Regions from separate parts of the Agrobacterium sp. 22-214-1 genome, predicted to be linked through region 3. Evidence: riboswitches for the same ligand, from Rfam matches in the RefSeq annotation. Region 3 holds a riboswitch; each other region holds the start of a gene.
The links. Region 3 has a riboswitch for thiamine pyrophosphate ahead of ACQZ5G_RS21960 (ABC transporter permease). Riboswitches for the same ligand answer to the same signal wherever they lie in the genome.
Positions count from the first base shown of each region.

Region 1: another riboswitch for thiamine pyrophosphate. It lies ahead of thiB (thiamine ABC transporter substrate binding subunit); the one in region 3 lies ahead of ACQZ5G_RS21960 (ABC transporter permease).
Region 2: another riboswitch for thiamine pyrophosphate. It lies ahead of thiC (phosphomethylpyrimidine synthase ThiC); the one in region 3 lies ahead of ACQZ5G_RS21960 (ABC transporter permease).

Region 1 is NZ_JBNWCK010000005.1:179,036-184,191, reverse strand. Features, by position in the region: gene ACQZ5G_RS18665 (ABC-F family ATP-binding cassette domain-containing protein) at 1-715, shown strand, start outside; gene ACQZ5G_RS18660 (VOC family protein) at 812-1,204, shown strand; TPP riboswitch at 1,250-1,360, shown strand; gene thiB (thiamine ABC transporter substrate binding subunit) at 1,398-2,411, shown strand; gene thiP (thiamine/thiamine pyrophosphate ABC transporter permease ThiP) at 2,431-4,056, shown strand; gene thiQ (thiamine ABC transporter ATP-binding protein) at 4,053-4,769, shown strand; gene ACQZ5G_RS18640 (M48 family metalloprotease) at 5,077-5,156, shown strand, end outside.
Region 2 is NZ_JBNWCK010000005.1:21,164-26,319, forward strand. Features, by position in the region: gene thiC (phosphomethylpyrimidine synthase ThiC) at 1-1,467, opposite strand, end outside; TPP riboswitch at 1,563-1,674, opposite strand; gene ACQZ5G_RS17935 (acyl carrier protein) at 1,857-2,108, shown strand; gene ACQZ5G_RS17940 (acyl-CoA dehydrogenase family protein) at 2,108-3,289, shown strand; gene ACQZ5G_RS17945 (amino acid--[acyl-carrier-protein] ligase) at 3,294-4,202, shown strand; gene ACQZ5G_RS17950 (DUF1839 family protein) at 4,209-5,156, shown strand, end outside.
Region 3 is NZ_JBNWCK010000008.1:27,771-32,926, reverse strand. Features, by position in the region: gene ACQZ5G_RS21975 (hypothetical protein) at 1-315, shown strand, start outside; gene ACQZ5G_RS21970 (hypothetical protein) at 312-1,415, shown strand; gene ACQZ5G_RS21965 (DUF6538 domain-containing protein) at 1,745-3,073, opposite strand; TPP riboswitch at 3,390-3,492, shown strand; gene ACQZ5G_RS21960 (ABC transporter permease) at 3,623-4,408, shown strand; gene ACQZ5G_RS21955 (ABC transporter substrate-binding protein) at 4,405-5,156, shown strand, end outside.

The DNA.
Region 1 (5,156 bases), on a different contig from region 3:
CGGTGAAAATCTGCTGGTCAACGGCGAATTGAAGCATGTGACGGGCTATATGAAAGACTTTCTGTTCCAGCCGGAACAGGCCCGCACGCCGATCCGCAACCTTTCCGGCGGCGAGCGCGCGCGCCTTATTCTAGCACGCATTCTGGCGCGGCCGACCAATCTTCTGATCCTCGACGAGCCGACCAACGATCTCGATATCGAAACGCTCGATCTGCTGCAGGAAATCGTTGCGGGCTTTTCCGGCACCGTTATCCTCGTCAGCCACGACCGCGATTTTCTCGACCGCACCGTCACCTCCACCATCGCGCCCGTCAATCCGGATGAACCGGACGGACGATGGATCGAATATGCCGGTGGCTATTCGGACATGATGGCGCAGCGCAAGGGCGCGGCGGAAGAAAAACGCAAGGCTGAGAAACAGGAAAAAGCGAAGGCCGCACCTTCGGCCTCTGCATCGCAGGATCCTTCAAAGGCCAAGGGCAAGCTTTCCTTCAAGCAGAAATTCGCGCTCGAAAATCTTCCGAAGGAGATGGAAAAGGCGCAAGGCGAAATCGCCAAGCGCGAGGAGCGCATGGCTGATCCTAATCTCTTCACCAAGGATCCGGCCACTTTCAACACGCTGGCGAAGGAAATGACGAAGCTGCGTGAAAAGCTCGAGACCATGGAAGAAGAATGGCTGGAGCTGGAGATGCTGCGCGAGGAACTGGAAGGCTGAAGGCCGCAGGCCCCTCGTTTGATCGACCCTCCTTCGGTCTTTGACAGAAAAGCGGAATTGCCGTTCTATGCTGGTTCGTTTGGAGGAGTTGTGAAAATGCGCATGATTTTCGTCAATCTGCCGGTCAAGAATATCGAGAAATCAAGAAGCTTCTTCACGGCTCTCGGTTTCAGCTTCAATCCGGAATATTCTGACGACCGCACGCTCTGCATGATCGTGGAAGAAAACATCTTCGTGATGCTTCTTCAGGAAGGGCGTTTCCGCGATTTCATCAACGGCGACATCGCCGATGCGACGCGCACCACCGAGGTTCTGACCTGTCTCACGGCGGGAAGCCGCGACGAAATCGACCGGATGATCGCAACGGCGCTTGCCTCCGGTGGCAGTGATTGGAAACCCGTGCAGGATCACGGCTTCATGTATGCCGGCAGCTTTCAGGATCCCGACGGGCACGTCTGGGAGCTGGTGCATATGACAGAGCAGGGCTGACGGCTGCCATCTTGCCAAGCAGGGACGACGGGACTACACCATCATCTTGATCTAACGGGGTGTCTTTTGCGCTTGCGTGCAAAAGGCTGAGAGGCTTGCCAACCCGAAGAACCTGATCCGGTTCATACCGGCGGAGGGATTAGACGGCTTCAAGGCAGGCGGCTATTTCCCTTTTTGTTTTGAGGAGATACCCGTGCGCCGTCGTCTTTTCCTGAATTCCCTTGTTGCCGCTTCGCTGTTCCTGCCCGGTCTTGCCGCCGCGCAGGACAAGCAAGAACTGACAGTCTATACCTATGAGAGCTTCGTTTCCGAATGGGGTCCCGGTCCCAAGGTAAAAGAAGCCTTCGAGAAGGTCTGCGGTTGCACGGTCAATTTCGTCGGTGTTGCGGATGGTGTGGCGCTTCTTAACCGTCTGAAGCTTGAAGGCGCAGGGTCCAGGGCGGATGTGGTCGTTGGTCTCGACACCAATCTTGTTGCCGAGGCGAAACAGACCGGTCTTTTTGATGTTAGCGGCGTCGATGCGTCGGCGGCCAAGGTGCCGGGCGGTTACAGGGACGATGTTTTCGTGCCTTACGACTACGGGCATTTTGCCGTCATCTATGACACGCAGACGGTGAAGAACCCACCGGCGAGCCTGAAAGAGCTGGTGGAAGGCGACCCCTCGCAGAAGATCGCCATTCAGGACCCGCGCACCTCCACGCCGGGGCTCGGCCTGCTGTTGTGGGTAAAATCGGTCTACGGTGACAAGGCCCCGGAAGCATGGGCAAAGCTCAGGAAGCGCATTCTCACCGTCACGCCGGGCTGGTCGGAATCCTACGGCCTTTTCACCAAGGGGGAGGTGCCGATGGTGCTCTCCTACACCACCTCGCCCGCCTATCATATGGTCGCCGAAAAAACGGATCATTATCAGGCCGCAGCTTTTTCCGAAGGGCACTATATCCAGATCGAAGTGTCCGGCCTTCTCAAAAACGCGCCGCACAAGGAGCTGGCAAAGCAGTTCCTCGCTTTCACGCTGACATCAGGTTTTCAGGATGCCATTCCGGAAAACAACTGGATGATGCCGGTTGCGGCAACGTCCAATCCCTTGCCGGAGGCTTTTTCCAAACTCGTGGTGCCGCAGAAGACTTTCCTGATGGATCCGGAAGAGGTGGCGAAGAACCGCAAGGCGTGGATCGACGAATGGCTTGTGGCCATGAGCATGAATTGAGGAAGAGGCACGCCCGCACATGATGCTGCGTCGCGACTATCGGCGGTCGATCATTTTCGGAACGGCGGCTTTTGCCGCCGTTTTCCTGTTCATGGCGCTCGCCGTTGCGGCCCTCCTGTCTTTTGATGCGGGCGCGTCTGCTGCCGGTATCATGGATGCCTATACGCTGCGCATCCTGCGTTTCACGCTTTATCAGGCAACGCTTTCCACCCTTCTTTCCATTGTTCTTGGCCTGCCGGTGGCGCTGGCGCTTTCCCGGCAACGCGAGTTTCCGGGAAGGATCTGGATCATCAGGCTGATGGCGGTGCCGATGGGTCTGCCTGTCATCGTTGGCGCCTTCGGCATCGTCACCATCTGGGGCAGGCAGGGTGTTTTGAATACGGCCCTCGTTTTTGCCGGTGCGGATGAACCTTTCAGCATTTACGGCCTTTCCGGCATCCTCATCGCCCATGTGTTTTTCAATCTGCCGCTTTCGGTCCGGCTGATGCTGGCCGGGCTTGAACGTATTCCGGGCGAATATTGGCGCATGGCAGCAAGCCTCGGCATGGGGCCGGTCTCGGTTTTCCGTTTTATCGAATGGCCGGCGGTCGCGCGTCTCGTTCCCGGTATCGCCGGGCTTATCTTCATGTTGTGCGCCACCAGCTTCACGCTCGTGCTTCTTTTAGGCGGCGGGCCGGCAGCCACGACACTGGAGGTGGCGATCTATCAGGCGCTGCGGTTCGATTTTGATCCGCAGCGGGCGATTACGCTTTCGGTTTTGCAGATTGCCCTCACCGCAATTCTGCTCGGCCTTCTCGCCTTTTTGCCGTCGCCCGAAGCGGAAATCCCTTCGCTTGGTTGTTCCCTTCGCCGTTTCGACGGCAAGAGTATCGGCGCCCGTTTGTGGGATGGGGCGGCAATTGTCTTCGCTGTTCTGCTGATCGGCCTGCCGCTTGTCGCCATAGCAGTCTCGGGTTTGAGTGCCGATCTGCCGCGTCTTCTGTCCGCGCCGATTTTTCTACGCGCGGCTGCGACCAGCCTTGCAATCGCCGCGCTTTCCGCAGCCCTTGTCGTGTTCTGCTGCATGGCGATCATCGGCGCGCGCCAGGCTGTAGGCTCTAGACGGCAGGTGGGGCAGCCTCTGCGCTTGCTCTCCGCCATGCTTGGGGCGGGGTCTTCGTTGGTGCTCTTGATGCCGCCTGTCGTGTTGGGAAGCGGGTGGTTCCTGTTATTGCGGGTTTTCGGTGATGTCAGCTTCTATGCTCCCGTTCTCGTGGCGCTTATCAATATGCTGATGGCTTTGCCGCTTGCCATGCGGGTGCTGGAGCCGGCCTTCACCAGTCATTTTTTACGCACCGGCCGGCTTTCCGCCAGTCTCGGGCTTCAGGGCCTCACGCGGCTGCGGTTTGCCGATCTGCCGGTTCTGTGGCGGCCGCTGGCTATGGCGTTTTCCTTCGCCATGGCCCTGTCGCTCGGCGATTTAGGCGCGGTTGCCCTGTTCGGCTCGGAAAATTTCGTCACCCTGCCGTGGCTGGTCTATAGCAATATGGGCAGCTATCGCACCAATGATGCCGCCGGGTACGCCTTCCTTCTCGGCATCGTCTGCCTGCTGCTTGCCGCAGGCGGCGTTTCACGGCAATCCCAATCAGCAAGGGCGAGCATATGACAGTCGATGATTTTGCCGTTGAACTGGACAAGGTCAGGCTGCGGCTTGGAACACAAGATTTCGAACTTGATTGTTCGTTCCCTAAGGGGCAGATAACCGCCGTTGTCGGTGCATCCGGCTCGGGAAAATCTACGCTTCTCAATCTCGTCGCCGGTTTCGAGGAACCGGATTCCGGCCGCGTAATGATCGGCGGGCAGGACGTGACGGCGCTCGATCCTTCGGAAAGACCGGTCTCATCGATCTTTCAGGATAATAATCTGTTTGCGCATCTCGATATCTTCACCAATGTCGCTCTCGGTGTCAGCCCCGGGCTGAAATTGCGGGTGGAAGACCGGGAACGGATTGAGATGGCGCTTGCACGTGTCGGTCTGGCGGGTTTCGACAAACGTTTGCCGGGCACGCTTTCCGGCGGAGAAAGGCAGAGAGCGGCGCTGGCGCGTGCGCTGGTCAGGAAAAAACCGGTCATGCTGCTCGATGAGCCCTTTGCCGCACTCGATCCGGGACTGCGAGCGGGTATGACCTCCCTGCTTCTCGACTTGCATGGAGAAACAAAAAACACGGTGATTATTGTCACCCACCATCCCGAAGACATAAAGAAGCTGGCGCAGCAGGTGGTCTTTCTTGATCGCGGCCGGGTTGTCTATGTCGGCTCGACCGCAGATTTCTTCGCCACACAAAATGTGAAGGCGGTGGACAGTTTTCTGAACGGGTGATCGCCTTATTTTCGACGTGTGCCGCTGGCAATCGCTTTAGATGACTTCAATGGCGCTAATTTGCACTTGCCAGTTTCAAGTTGTTGCCCGAGAAAAGATGGGAATTATTGCGTTCTTCAGGAATAATCCGGACTTGATGGATCGTTTTTACCGTTTCGGCATTCATCGCCCGTTGGGGCGAATCTGTTATTCTGGTCTGCAATTAACGGATGATCAGGAACGTTAGGGGCAGGCATAGAGAATGAGAAATAGCATGACTGCACAGTGGAGGCTCTTCTCCCGTTCAGGCCTTCGCCGTTCGGGCAGGATGGCTGCAGCCTGTTCCGTGCTGACCGCGTCTGCGGTGTTCCTGTCGTCGTGCCAGTCTCTCTTCAGCCCGGCCTACCA
Region 2 (5,156 bases), on a different contig from region 3:
GACCTTCACGTCGTTGCGATCCGGCAGGCCGAGATGTTCCTTCGGCGTGACGTAGCAGAGCATCGCGGTGCCGAACCAGCCGATCATCGCCGCACCGATGCCGGAGGTGATGTGGTCGTAACCCGGCGCAATATCGGTGGTGAGCGGCCCAAGCGTATAGAAAGGCGCCTCACCGCAGGTCTTCAGCTGCTTGTCCATATTTTCCTTGATCTTGTGCATCGGCACATGGCCGGGGCCTTCGATCATCACCTGGCAATCCTTCGCCCAGGCGATCTGCGTCAGCTCACCGAGCGTCTCCAGCTCCGCGAATTGTGCGGCGTCATTGGCGTCGGCAATCGAGCCGGGACGCAAGCCATCGCCCAGCGAGAAGGAGACGTCGTAAGCGCGGCAAATGTCGCAAATCTCGTCGAAATGCTCATAGAGGAAGCTTTCCCTGTGGTGATGCAGACACCACTTGGCCATGATCGACCCACCGCGCGAAACGATGCCGGTGACGCGGTTGACGGTGAGCGGGATGTAATGCAGCCGCACGCCGGCATGGATGGTGAAATAATCCACACCCTGCTCCGCCTGTTCGATCAGCGTATCGCGGAACACTTCCCAGTTCAGGTCTTCGGCAATGCCGTTGACCTTTTCAAGCGCCTGATAAAGCGGCACCGTACCGATCGGCACCGGCGAATTGCGGATGATCCATTCGCGGATATTGTGGATGTTGCGGCCGGTAGACAGGTCCATGACGGTATCCGCACCCCAGCGGATCGCCCAGACCATCTTCTCCACCTCTTCCGCCATGGAGGAGGTAACGGCGGAATTGCCGATATTGGCGTTGATCTTGACGAGAAAATTGCGGCCGATGATCATCGGCTCAAGTTCCGAATGATTGATGTTGGCAGGGATGATGGCGCGGCCGGCCGCCACTTCCTGACGCACGAATTCCGCCGTGACGTAGTCAGGGATATGCGCCCCGAAACTCTCGCCGTCACGCGCCAGCTTTTCCTTGGCCGCCTCGCGCCCGAGATTTTCGCGGATGGCGATGAATTCCATTTCCGGCGTGATGATACCTGCCCGCGCATAGGCAAGCTGGGTCATGGCTTTACCGGCCGTGGCTCTGAGCGGCTGGTGGCGCACGGAAAATTCAGGCGTCAGGCGTTCGCCGGTGGCAAAGCCGTTATCCTCCGGCTTGACGTGCCGGCCGTCATAGGCCTCGACATCGCCGCGCGCCACGATCCAGTCATGACGCAGACGCGGCAGACCCTTTTCAATCAGAACGGGATGCGAAGGATCAGTATAGGGACCGGAGGAATCGTAAACCGTCACCGGCGGTTCACCCGCCGTCGGATGAACCGCAATCTCGCGCATCGGCACGCGGATATGGGGATGCAAAATTCCCGGTTTATGGATTTTCGTGGAGGCGGCATGCGGCCCGGTGGTAACCGACAGCGGGATAGTCTTGGCAGCGATATTCATCTTGAGGCTCCAAAGTTTAACAGTGGAGACCCAGTTCGAGCCGGAATGATGGAAAATACCGAATTGCCGAAACGCGACGTCATACGCCCGCCCGACCTTCGGTCTTTGCACCGTCCCTACGCCAGTATGAACTGGATCAGGTTCAACGGGTCACTGCGCATGAAAGCAGAATCTCAGCCCCTTGACGGGACACCCCTGGTGAATGACCACAGCAAAAAACACCGACCGGCATTTGTCAAGGCCGACGATCCATGCTTGGCAAAGGTGCGGGAATGGCGCATGCTGCCGTTAGTTGTAATTAACCTAACGGTTTAGGCGAATATTATCGTTTGCAACATAACGATAAGCACAAACCATCCTGATGTGAAATTCATGGGAGATACGTCGGAATGAACGCGACTATTCGTGAAATACTGGCCAAATTCGGCCAGCTTCCAACCCCTGTCGATACGATTGCAGATGAAGCCGATCTTTATGCGGCGGGCCTTTCTTCCTTTGCATCCGTGCAATTGATGCTCGGCATCGAAGAAGCATTCGATATCGAATTCCCCGACAATCTGCTGAACCGCAAGTCTTTTGCGAGCATCAAGGCCATTGAAGACACCGTTAAGCTCATTCTGGATGGTAAAGAGGCAGCCTGATGAACGTCACCGTAGCGCCGCAGGATGAAACGCTGTCCGCGCGCGCGGGCCGTGTCGCGGCAATCGCCGCCAAACACGCGGATGAGGTGGATGTCACCGGCCGCTTCCCGCAGGAAGCCGTCGACGCCTTGCGACAGGAACGTCTGCTCGGCATCCAGGTCCCCTCTTCGCTGGGCGGCGAAAGCGCTTCCTTACAAGAAATCGCCGATATCTGCGCCCGGCTCGGTCAGGCCTGTTCGGCAACCGCGATGATTTTCGCCATGCACCATATCAAGGCATCCAGCCTGGTGGAACACGGCGAGACGAGCGCATGGCATGCCGGCTTCATGAGCCGCATCGCCAGCGAACAGCTTCTGCTCGGCTCCGCCACCACCGAAGGCGGCATTGGCGGCAATCTGCGCAATTCCATCTGTGCAATCGAGGTCGAAGGCGATTTCTGCCGGCTGGAAAAAGACGCCACCGTCATTTCCTATGGCAGCAATGCCGATGCGATCCTCATCACCTCGCGCGCCCACAAGGATGCCGCGCCCGCCGATCAGGTGATGACAGTCTTCCTGAAAAACCAGTACACGCTCGAAAAGACCCATGTGTGGGATACGCTCGGCATGCGCGGCACCTGTTCGGATGGTTTCCTGTTCCGCGGCGAAGCGCCCGCGGCGCAGATATTCCCTAAACCCTTTGCGGAAATCGCCGCACAATCCATGCTTGCAAGCTCGCATCTCCTGTGGAGCGCCGTCTGGTACGGCATCGCCTCGGATGCCGTGCTGCGCGCCCAGTCTTTCGTCAGAGCAGCGGCGCGCAAATCGCCCGGCACCGCCCCTCCCGGCGCGATCCGCCTTGCGGAGGTTTCCACCAAGCTGCAGGTCGTGAAATCCAACATCATCGCCGGCATCAAGGCTTACGAGGACACCAAGAGCGACCCCGAAAAACTGATGTCCATGGCCTTTGCCGTCGCCATGAACAATGTGAAGATCTGCTCTTCGGAAACCATTCTCGAGATCATCGATCATGCCATGCTGGTCTGCGGCATCATGGGCTACAAGAACGGCACGCCCTACAGCCTCGGCCGGCACCTGCGCGACGCGCACTCCGCCCGTCTGATGATTTCCAACGACCGCATTCTCGGCAATTCCGCCAATCTCCTGCTGGTTCACAAGCAGGACACCAGCCTCTTGGGATAAGACCATGGACATGCAAACATCGTTTCTCGATCGACTGTTCGAAGAAGGCCTGCTGATTGAAACCGGTGTGGACGGTCTTTATGGCCGCAGCGGCCAGTTCGAGGATGTCATTGCCGCCTTCGAGCGGCTGATCGACCGCACGGGTGGCAGTGACGGCGCCGAAGCGATCCGCTTTCCGCCCGGCATCAACCGCGCCTATTTCGAAAAGAGCGGTTATATGAAGAGCTTCCCACAGCTCGCCGGCACGGTCCATTCCTTCTGCGGCTGTGAGCTCGACCATGTCAGCCTGCTGAAAACCATGGATGAGGGCGGCGACTGGACCAAGGACCAGAAAGCCACCGACATCGTGCTGACGCCTGCGGCCTGCTACCCGCTTTATCCGACGATCGCCAAGCGCGGCGCGCTACCTGCCGGCGGCGGTCTCTATGACATCCAGTCCTATTGCTTCCGTCATGAACCCTCCAAGGACCCGGCCCGCCAGCAGCTTTTCCGCATGCGCGAATATGTTTGCATGGGCACCGAATCCGACGTCACCGAATTCCGCCAGACCTGGATGGATCGCGGCGTGGAGATGATGAAGGCGGTCGGGCTCGATGTCACCATCGATGTCGCCAACGATCCCTTCTTCGGCCGCGCCGGCAAGATGCTCGCCAACAACCAGCGCGACCAGAACCTGAAATTCGAACTCTTGATCCCGGTCACATCCACGACCAGCCCGACGGCCTGCATGAGCTTTAATTATCATCAGGATGCCTTCGGCCAGAAATGGGGCCTCAACCTCGCCAATGGCGATGTCGCCCATACCGCCTGCGTCGGTTTCGGCCTTGAGCGCATCGCGCTGGCGCTGTTTGCACATCACGGTCTCGACGTGAAGAAATGGCCTGCGAAGGTCGTGGAAACGCTCTGGGGCTGATCATTCATGCGGCAGATTTTTCCCGGTCTCGATCCCAAAAACTATGTGCAGCATCCGCTCCATTCCTCCGAGAGAATGTGGCCGGAGACCAATTGCTACATCGATTTGTGGATCGAGGTGCTGGCCTCGAAAGGACTGCCGCCGGAAGCCATGTTCGGTTTCACGCTCACGCAGGATTTCGAAGGCGACCAGTTCACCTTCTTCAAGGTGCCGCTGGAAGACCTTGAGGCGCTTTATGGCGTTCGCGCCACCGAACTTGCGATCTTCGACAGCGTGGAAAACCACATCGAGGCGCAGCTCGCACGCGGCCGCATCTGCCTGATCGAGATGGACAGCTTCTATATGCCGGATACCCATGGGGTGGGCTACCGGAAGGAACATGGCAAGACCACCATCGCCATCAACCGGCTCGACCTAGCGAAGCGCGAACTCGACTATTTCCACAATGCCGGCTTCTTCCATCTGTCCGGCGAGGACTTCGACGGTCTGTTCCAGCATCATCTGGCCGAGACCGACCCGCCTTTCCTGCCCTATACCGAATTTGCAAAATTTGCGGACAGCAGCCCCTCGCCCGCACATATTCGCAAGACGGCCGAACGGCTCCTGAAGTTTCATTTTTCCAGACGGCCCTCCGCCAACCCGGTCCGTGCTTTTGCCGGCGTTTTTCCGGCGCAGGTGGAAAAGGTCGCCGACCGACCCTTCGGCTTTTTCCACAAATATGCCTTCAACACGCTGCGCCAGCTCGGCGCCAATTTCGAACTGGCGGCAAGCCACTTCGAATGGCTGGACGCGGACGGTTTTTCTGAAGCAAGAAACCACGCGCTCAAGATTTCCGAGGTTGCCAAGACCGTGCAGTTCCAGCTCGCCCGCGCCGTCACCCGCCGCAAATTTGATGCACTGGCCACCGTGCTCGATCCAGCAGCGGATGCATGGGATGGCGTGATGGAAGCGCTT
Region 3 (5,156 bases):
ATTGATCGATTCAAAACCCTGTCTCAGGGGGACGAACTTGTTGCTACAGGGGCTTGGCTTGAAGATCTTATTAAAATCGACGGTATTCATCCAAACGTCGCTCGCAAGCTGTTAGATGCCGCGAGCGAAAAAAATCTGCTAAAACGGTCCACTGAAGGCTCAACTACGGATACGCGGTTTGAGGAGCGATTTATCTATGAATTAGAAATTGCTTCTGGCAAACCTGCCGTTAATAAAGCCTACCTTTATAGGGGTGACTTTCTCATCCCGGGAAAATCGAGCTCAAGTCTTCGGATTGAGAGGACATCTTTATGAGTCTGCGAGAACGACTGAAAACTGCTCAGAGAACACAACGGTCTGTTGATGTATTCAGCCGCTATGGTGTCCTAACAAACCCCTTTCCGGCATCAAATCAAACATCAAACAATCCCCATTTCCCCTCAGCGGCTGATGATGAGGTGGAATCGCGTATCGTAAGTTTTATGCGCGATGGAAAATCACAAGTTGTAGTGATTGAGGGCACTCAAGGCGTTGGTAAGACAAACTTGCTCAACCACTTTGAGCAGGACATCCATGACGCCCTCAGTGACGATGAGGGTTATTACGTAGTACGATATTTGGCTGACCCTGAAAAATCTTTTGACGGGACTATACGGCAATTATTTTTGGAGCTTGGTCAAGATCACTACAGACGCCTTGCTGAAGCGATTAGCAGCGATCCAGCTTCACTTAGCCTAGTTCGTAGTACTGATCTGAAAGCAGCACTGAAGACACTTTCAGAGTTCCCAGAATCCGACGACCTCTTGCGAGCATTCGAGGATTGGTTATTGGGTCTGCGTCTTTTGAAGATTCATCGAGAAGGTCTGGGTGTTCAATTCAGACTCGATACTGTTGAGTCAAAAACAGCGGCTCTTCGAGACATTGTTGTGATAAGCAGCGAACTTAGCTTGCTGAAAGGCGTATTCCTGCTTTTGGATGAGCTAGAGAAACAAGACGGGGTATTAGGACCCGCAGCAATAGTTCGATATCTCTCGGCAATGCGCGCCATAATGGACGCTTTGCCTAAACATCTTTTTATGATGTTGGCTATCACTCCTGATGCCATGCGAAGATACTCATCCGCTCTACCCGCGTTTCGAAGTCGTTTGCAGAACCAGATCGTACTCTCGCCGCTAAAGACGGTCGAGGAGGCTATTGAATTAGCCAACTTTTACGTTCAAAACGCTAGGCGAGAGGCAGAACGCGTAAGAGGCACCAAACCATCAAAACCACGTGCTCTCGTATCCACCGACGAGATGGAAGACGCTTTTCTAAAGCTTCTTCGCACGGCTGAAAGACGCGGCGATGATGGAGTTCGCCAGCGAGAATTTCTGCATCAGATTCATTTAATCGCAGAGAAAGCAATTAGCCAATAGGTTTCTAGGTGAACAATCGTCAGCCAAAAATATCATTTGGCTGACGTAGCGGTTAAAGCGCCGTCATGCGCTACTAGTAATGTACGATGAGGTCTAGCTCCTCCAGAACGCGTTTCTTCGCTTTCGCATGGCTTAACGCCGCTTCGGAAAAGCTTTGATCTTTAGCATTGGTAATCACCCAATCAATCGTTTCAAATAATTCCTTTCGCAACCTCTCGCTTTTCGCGAGATTATCGATCGTATATTTCTGCAACTCACATATTCCCTGTTTGGAATACGCCGATATTCATAATATAAAGTCATTCACTTCTCAGCATATCGTTTTGATATTATTGTTTATTTTTTGCGTATTCGAATGCTTTTTCTAACGCCTCCCTCTGGTTTTCAAGAGAGTATCCCTCCCCATAATACCCAGCGTGACCTTTGAGTGAATGCCCCATAATCGCGCTTTTTAAACCGAGATCGCAGCCTGATCTTTTCAATAGGTCGTCCAGCCGATGGCGATATGAGTAGTGCCCTTTACCCGGGACAACCTTTCTGAAAAAACCGGACATCGAACAGTTCATGCGCGTTGGACCTTGACCGTCATGGAAAGACGGAAACCCGTTCGGAAAGCGCTTCATCACTTCCAGCGCATCGCCCGTTAGGACAATATCCCTGTGGCGTACACCGCCTTTCTTGACCTTTCGGCGCAAAGAATTAGGGTACACACTGATGAACGGAATTGGAGCATCAAGACGAATGTCCGCTGCCTCCATCCAAATGAGTTCTCGAACACCGCAGCCCGTCATTTCGCCGAGGATCGCGATGGCTTTGCATTCTTCTCTCATCGAAGATTTCTCCAGCGCGGCTCTGGCAATTTTGACTTCTGCTTCGGTGAACGGCTTACGTTTCGCAGAATCTTCAAGGTTGATGGGTTTGAAGTTTTCAAAGACGTTTGTCCGCTCTGGATAGTGAGAAGCAATTACTACATCCAAAATGATCCGAAGCCACATCAGTTTCTTATTGCCTTCATCCCCCTTGAATTCACCCTCCTTACATGCAGCAATCAGCTTCTTTCGATACTCTGCGACATGACGTTTCTCTATTTCTAGAACGTTTGTGTGCGTAGGCATCCGCCTTAAGAAATCATCGGTTGCCTGCTCAAATCTACGCCATTTCCGTCTCGTCTCAACTTCGTTCAAGCCAAAAACTTTCTCAGGCGATAACTCTTGAAACAGCTTGAACGCTTGTTCCCATAGCAACGGTGTCTCCGGTGGCGTCTCCAGTATCCCGGCGATAGCCCCGGACTCGATTGGATTCAGCTTGGACTTGAGCGCCCTAACATTTTCTCTGGCTTCATAGGCTTGGAGCAACTGCGATACGTTTAGATTGATCAAGTCGGAGTGCGGAATATAGTCAACATTAAGTTTTTTTGCCGCCACCCTTATCTCGCTGTAATCAATGCGAACGTCATCGGGCACAATATCGCTGTCCATAGGGACAGCATATTTCACCTGCTCAATGGGCAAACGCCTCCGTGCAGTCGCCTCATCCTTCGTTCTCAAGGAACGCCAAATCTGGCGATGTTTCGTCAACGGCTTTAGCCGTTTCGGAACATTCATGACGAAATAGTAGTAGCCGTTTTCACGCTTCATAAGATTGGGATGAACACCCATGAACAACTCTCCCTGACAAATTCGGATTTCCACCTCCGTAATATTGATGATGCATTACTGTAGATTAATTTGGCGCATCAAGTCAATATAGCGAAGTTTAATTTTGCTTGGCGCCCAATTTTGTTTTCAAAATAAAATATTAATTCTCATTTGTTTTGAAAACAAACCGGCAATAAATCCAAATTTACAAATATACATAGAGTTCCTTCGGTTTGGCTTATTAGCAATTCCATTAGCAATTTTCTGATGCAACGGTTCACAACGGAATATTTGAAGAAGACATTTGACATGAGTTTTGAATTCTCCTATGAAATCAAACTCTTCCGAGGGGTGTGCTGCGGCACTGAGATGGCATTTTGCCAAACCCTTATCTACCTGATCCGGGTCATGCCGGCGTAGGAACGGAACTGTCGCGCCAAGAGGCGCTGCCCTTTCTCTTCTCCGCTTTGCCTGATCTCCGGGATTGTCACATCTGGAGACGAATGATGATGCTGAAACCTTCCGCCCTTCGCACACGGTGCGTCTGCGTCTGCGTCTGAGGTCCGGCTCATGCGTGCCACCCATGCGCTGAACGGTGTCGGTCTTCTGCTGGTTTTCTGGCAGGCGGGAACATGGCTGTTTTCACCGCCCCGCTATATCCTGCCATCGCCCGCCGATGTTGCCGGCGCTTTCTGGCGTCAGCCCGGCTTCCTGTTCGGGCAGGCACTGGTGACGCTCAGTGAAATGGCGCTAGGGCTCGCGGCAGGCATCGCCGCCGGCATTCTCGTCGCTTTCACGATTGCCGCCATCCCGCGTCTCGGCCGCCTCGTCTGGCCCATGGTTCTGGTGTTGCAGGCCTTTCCGGTCTTCGTGCTCGCCCCCATCCTCGTCCTCTGGTTCGGTTTCGGCATGGCTTCGAAAGTAGTGATGACGGCGATCATCATCTTCTTCCCCGTTGCCTCCGCTTTCACTGACGGGCTCAACCGCACCGATCGCGCCATCCTCGACGCCGCCTCGCTGACTGAGGCGAGCCACTGGCAGATCCTCACCCGGTTGCGTGTGCCGCTGGCGCTGCCATCGCTCATTTCCGGCCTGAGGGTGGCGGCGCCGCTCGCCCCGCTTGGCGCCGTCATCGGCGAATGGGTGGGTGCATCGGCCGGGCTTGGGTTCGTGATGATCCAGTCCAATGCCCGCATGCAGACCGACACCATGTTCGCCGCCATGGCCATTCTCGCCGTCATGGCGGTGCTGCTGCGGCTCATCGTCGACCGGGCGACCGCCAATCTGGCCCCCTGGGCCAAAGAAACAGAACACACCATTCCTTTCAGATCTTTACGGAGACTTTCGGCACCATGAAACGAACTCTTCTTTCCCTCGTCGTCGCGGCAGCAAGCGTGCTTTCACCCATGCAATCGCAAGCGGCAGACAAGCTGACCGTGTTGCTCGAATGGTTCGTGAACCCCGATCATGCGCCGATGGTGATCGCCAAGGAACGCGGCCTGTTTGCCGATGCGGGGCTGGAGGTCGAACTGGTTCCGCCCGCAGACCCGTCCGCCGTGCCGCGTCTCGTCTCGGCAAAACAGGCCGATATCGGCGTGCATTACCAGCCGAACCTCTATCTCGATCACGATGCCGGCCTGCCGCTCGTGCGTTTCGGCACGCTGGTCGAGACGCCGCTCAACACCGTCACCGTTCTGGCCGATGGGCCGATCAAGAGCCTGAAAGACCTGAAGGGCAAGAAGGTCGGCTTTTCCGTTTCCGGCTTCGAGGATGCGATGCTGAAACGCATGCTGGAAAAGGACGGGCTGACGAAGGACGATGTCGAACTCATCAACGTCAACTTCTCGCTCTCGCCGTCGCTGATCGCCGGCAAGGTGGATGCCACGCTAGGCGGCTTCCGCAATTTCGAGCTGACGCAGATGAAGCTCGAGGGACATGAAGGCCGCTCCTTCTTTCCGGAGGAACACGGCGTGCCGGCTTATGACGAGCTGATCTTCGTCACGCACCGGGATCTCGCAAAGGACAGCCGCCTGCCGCGTTTCCTCTCCGCCGTGGAACAGGCCGCGATCTTCATTACCAACCATCCTCAGGAATCCTGGCAGCT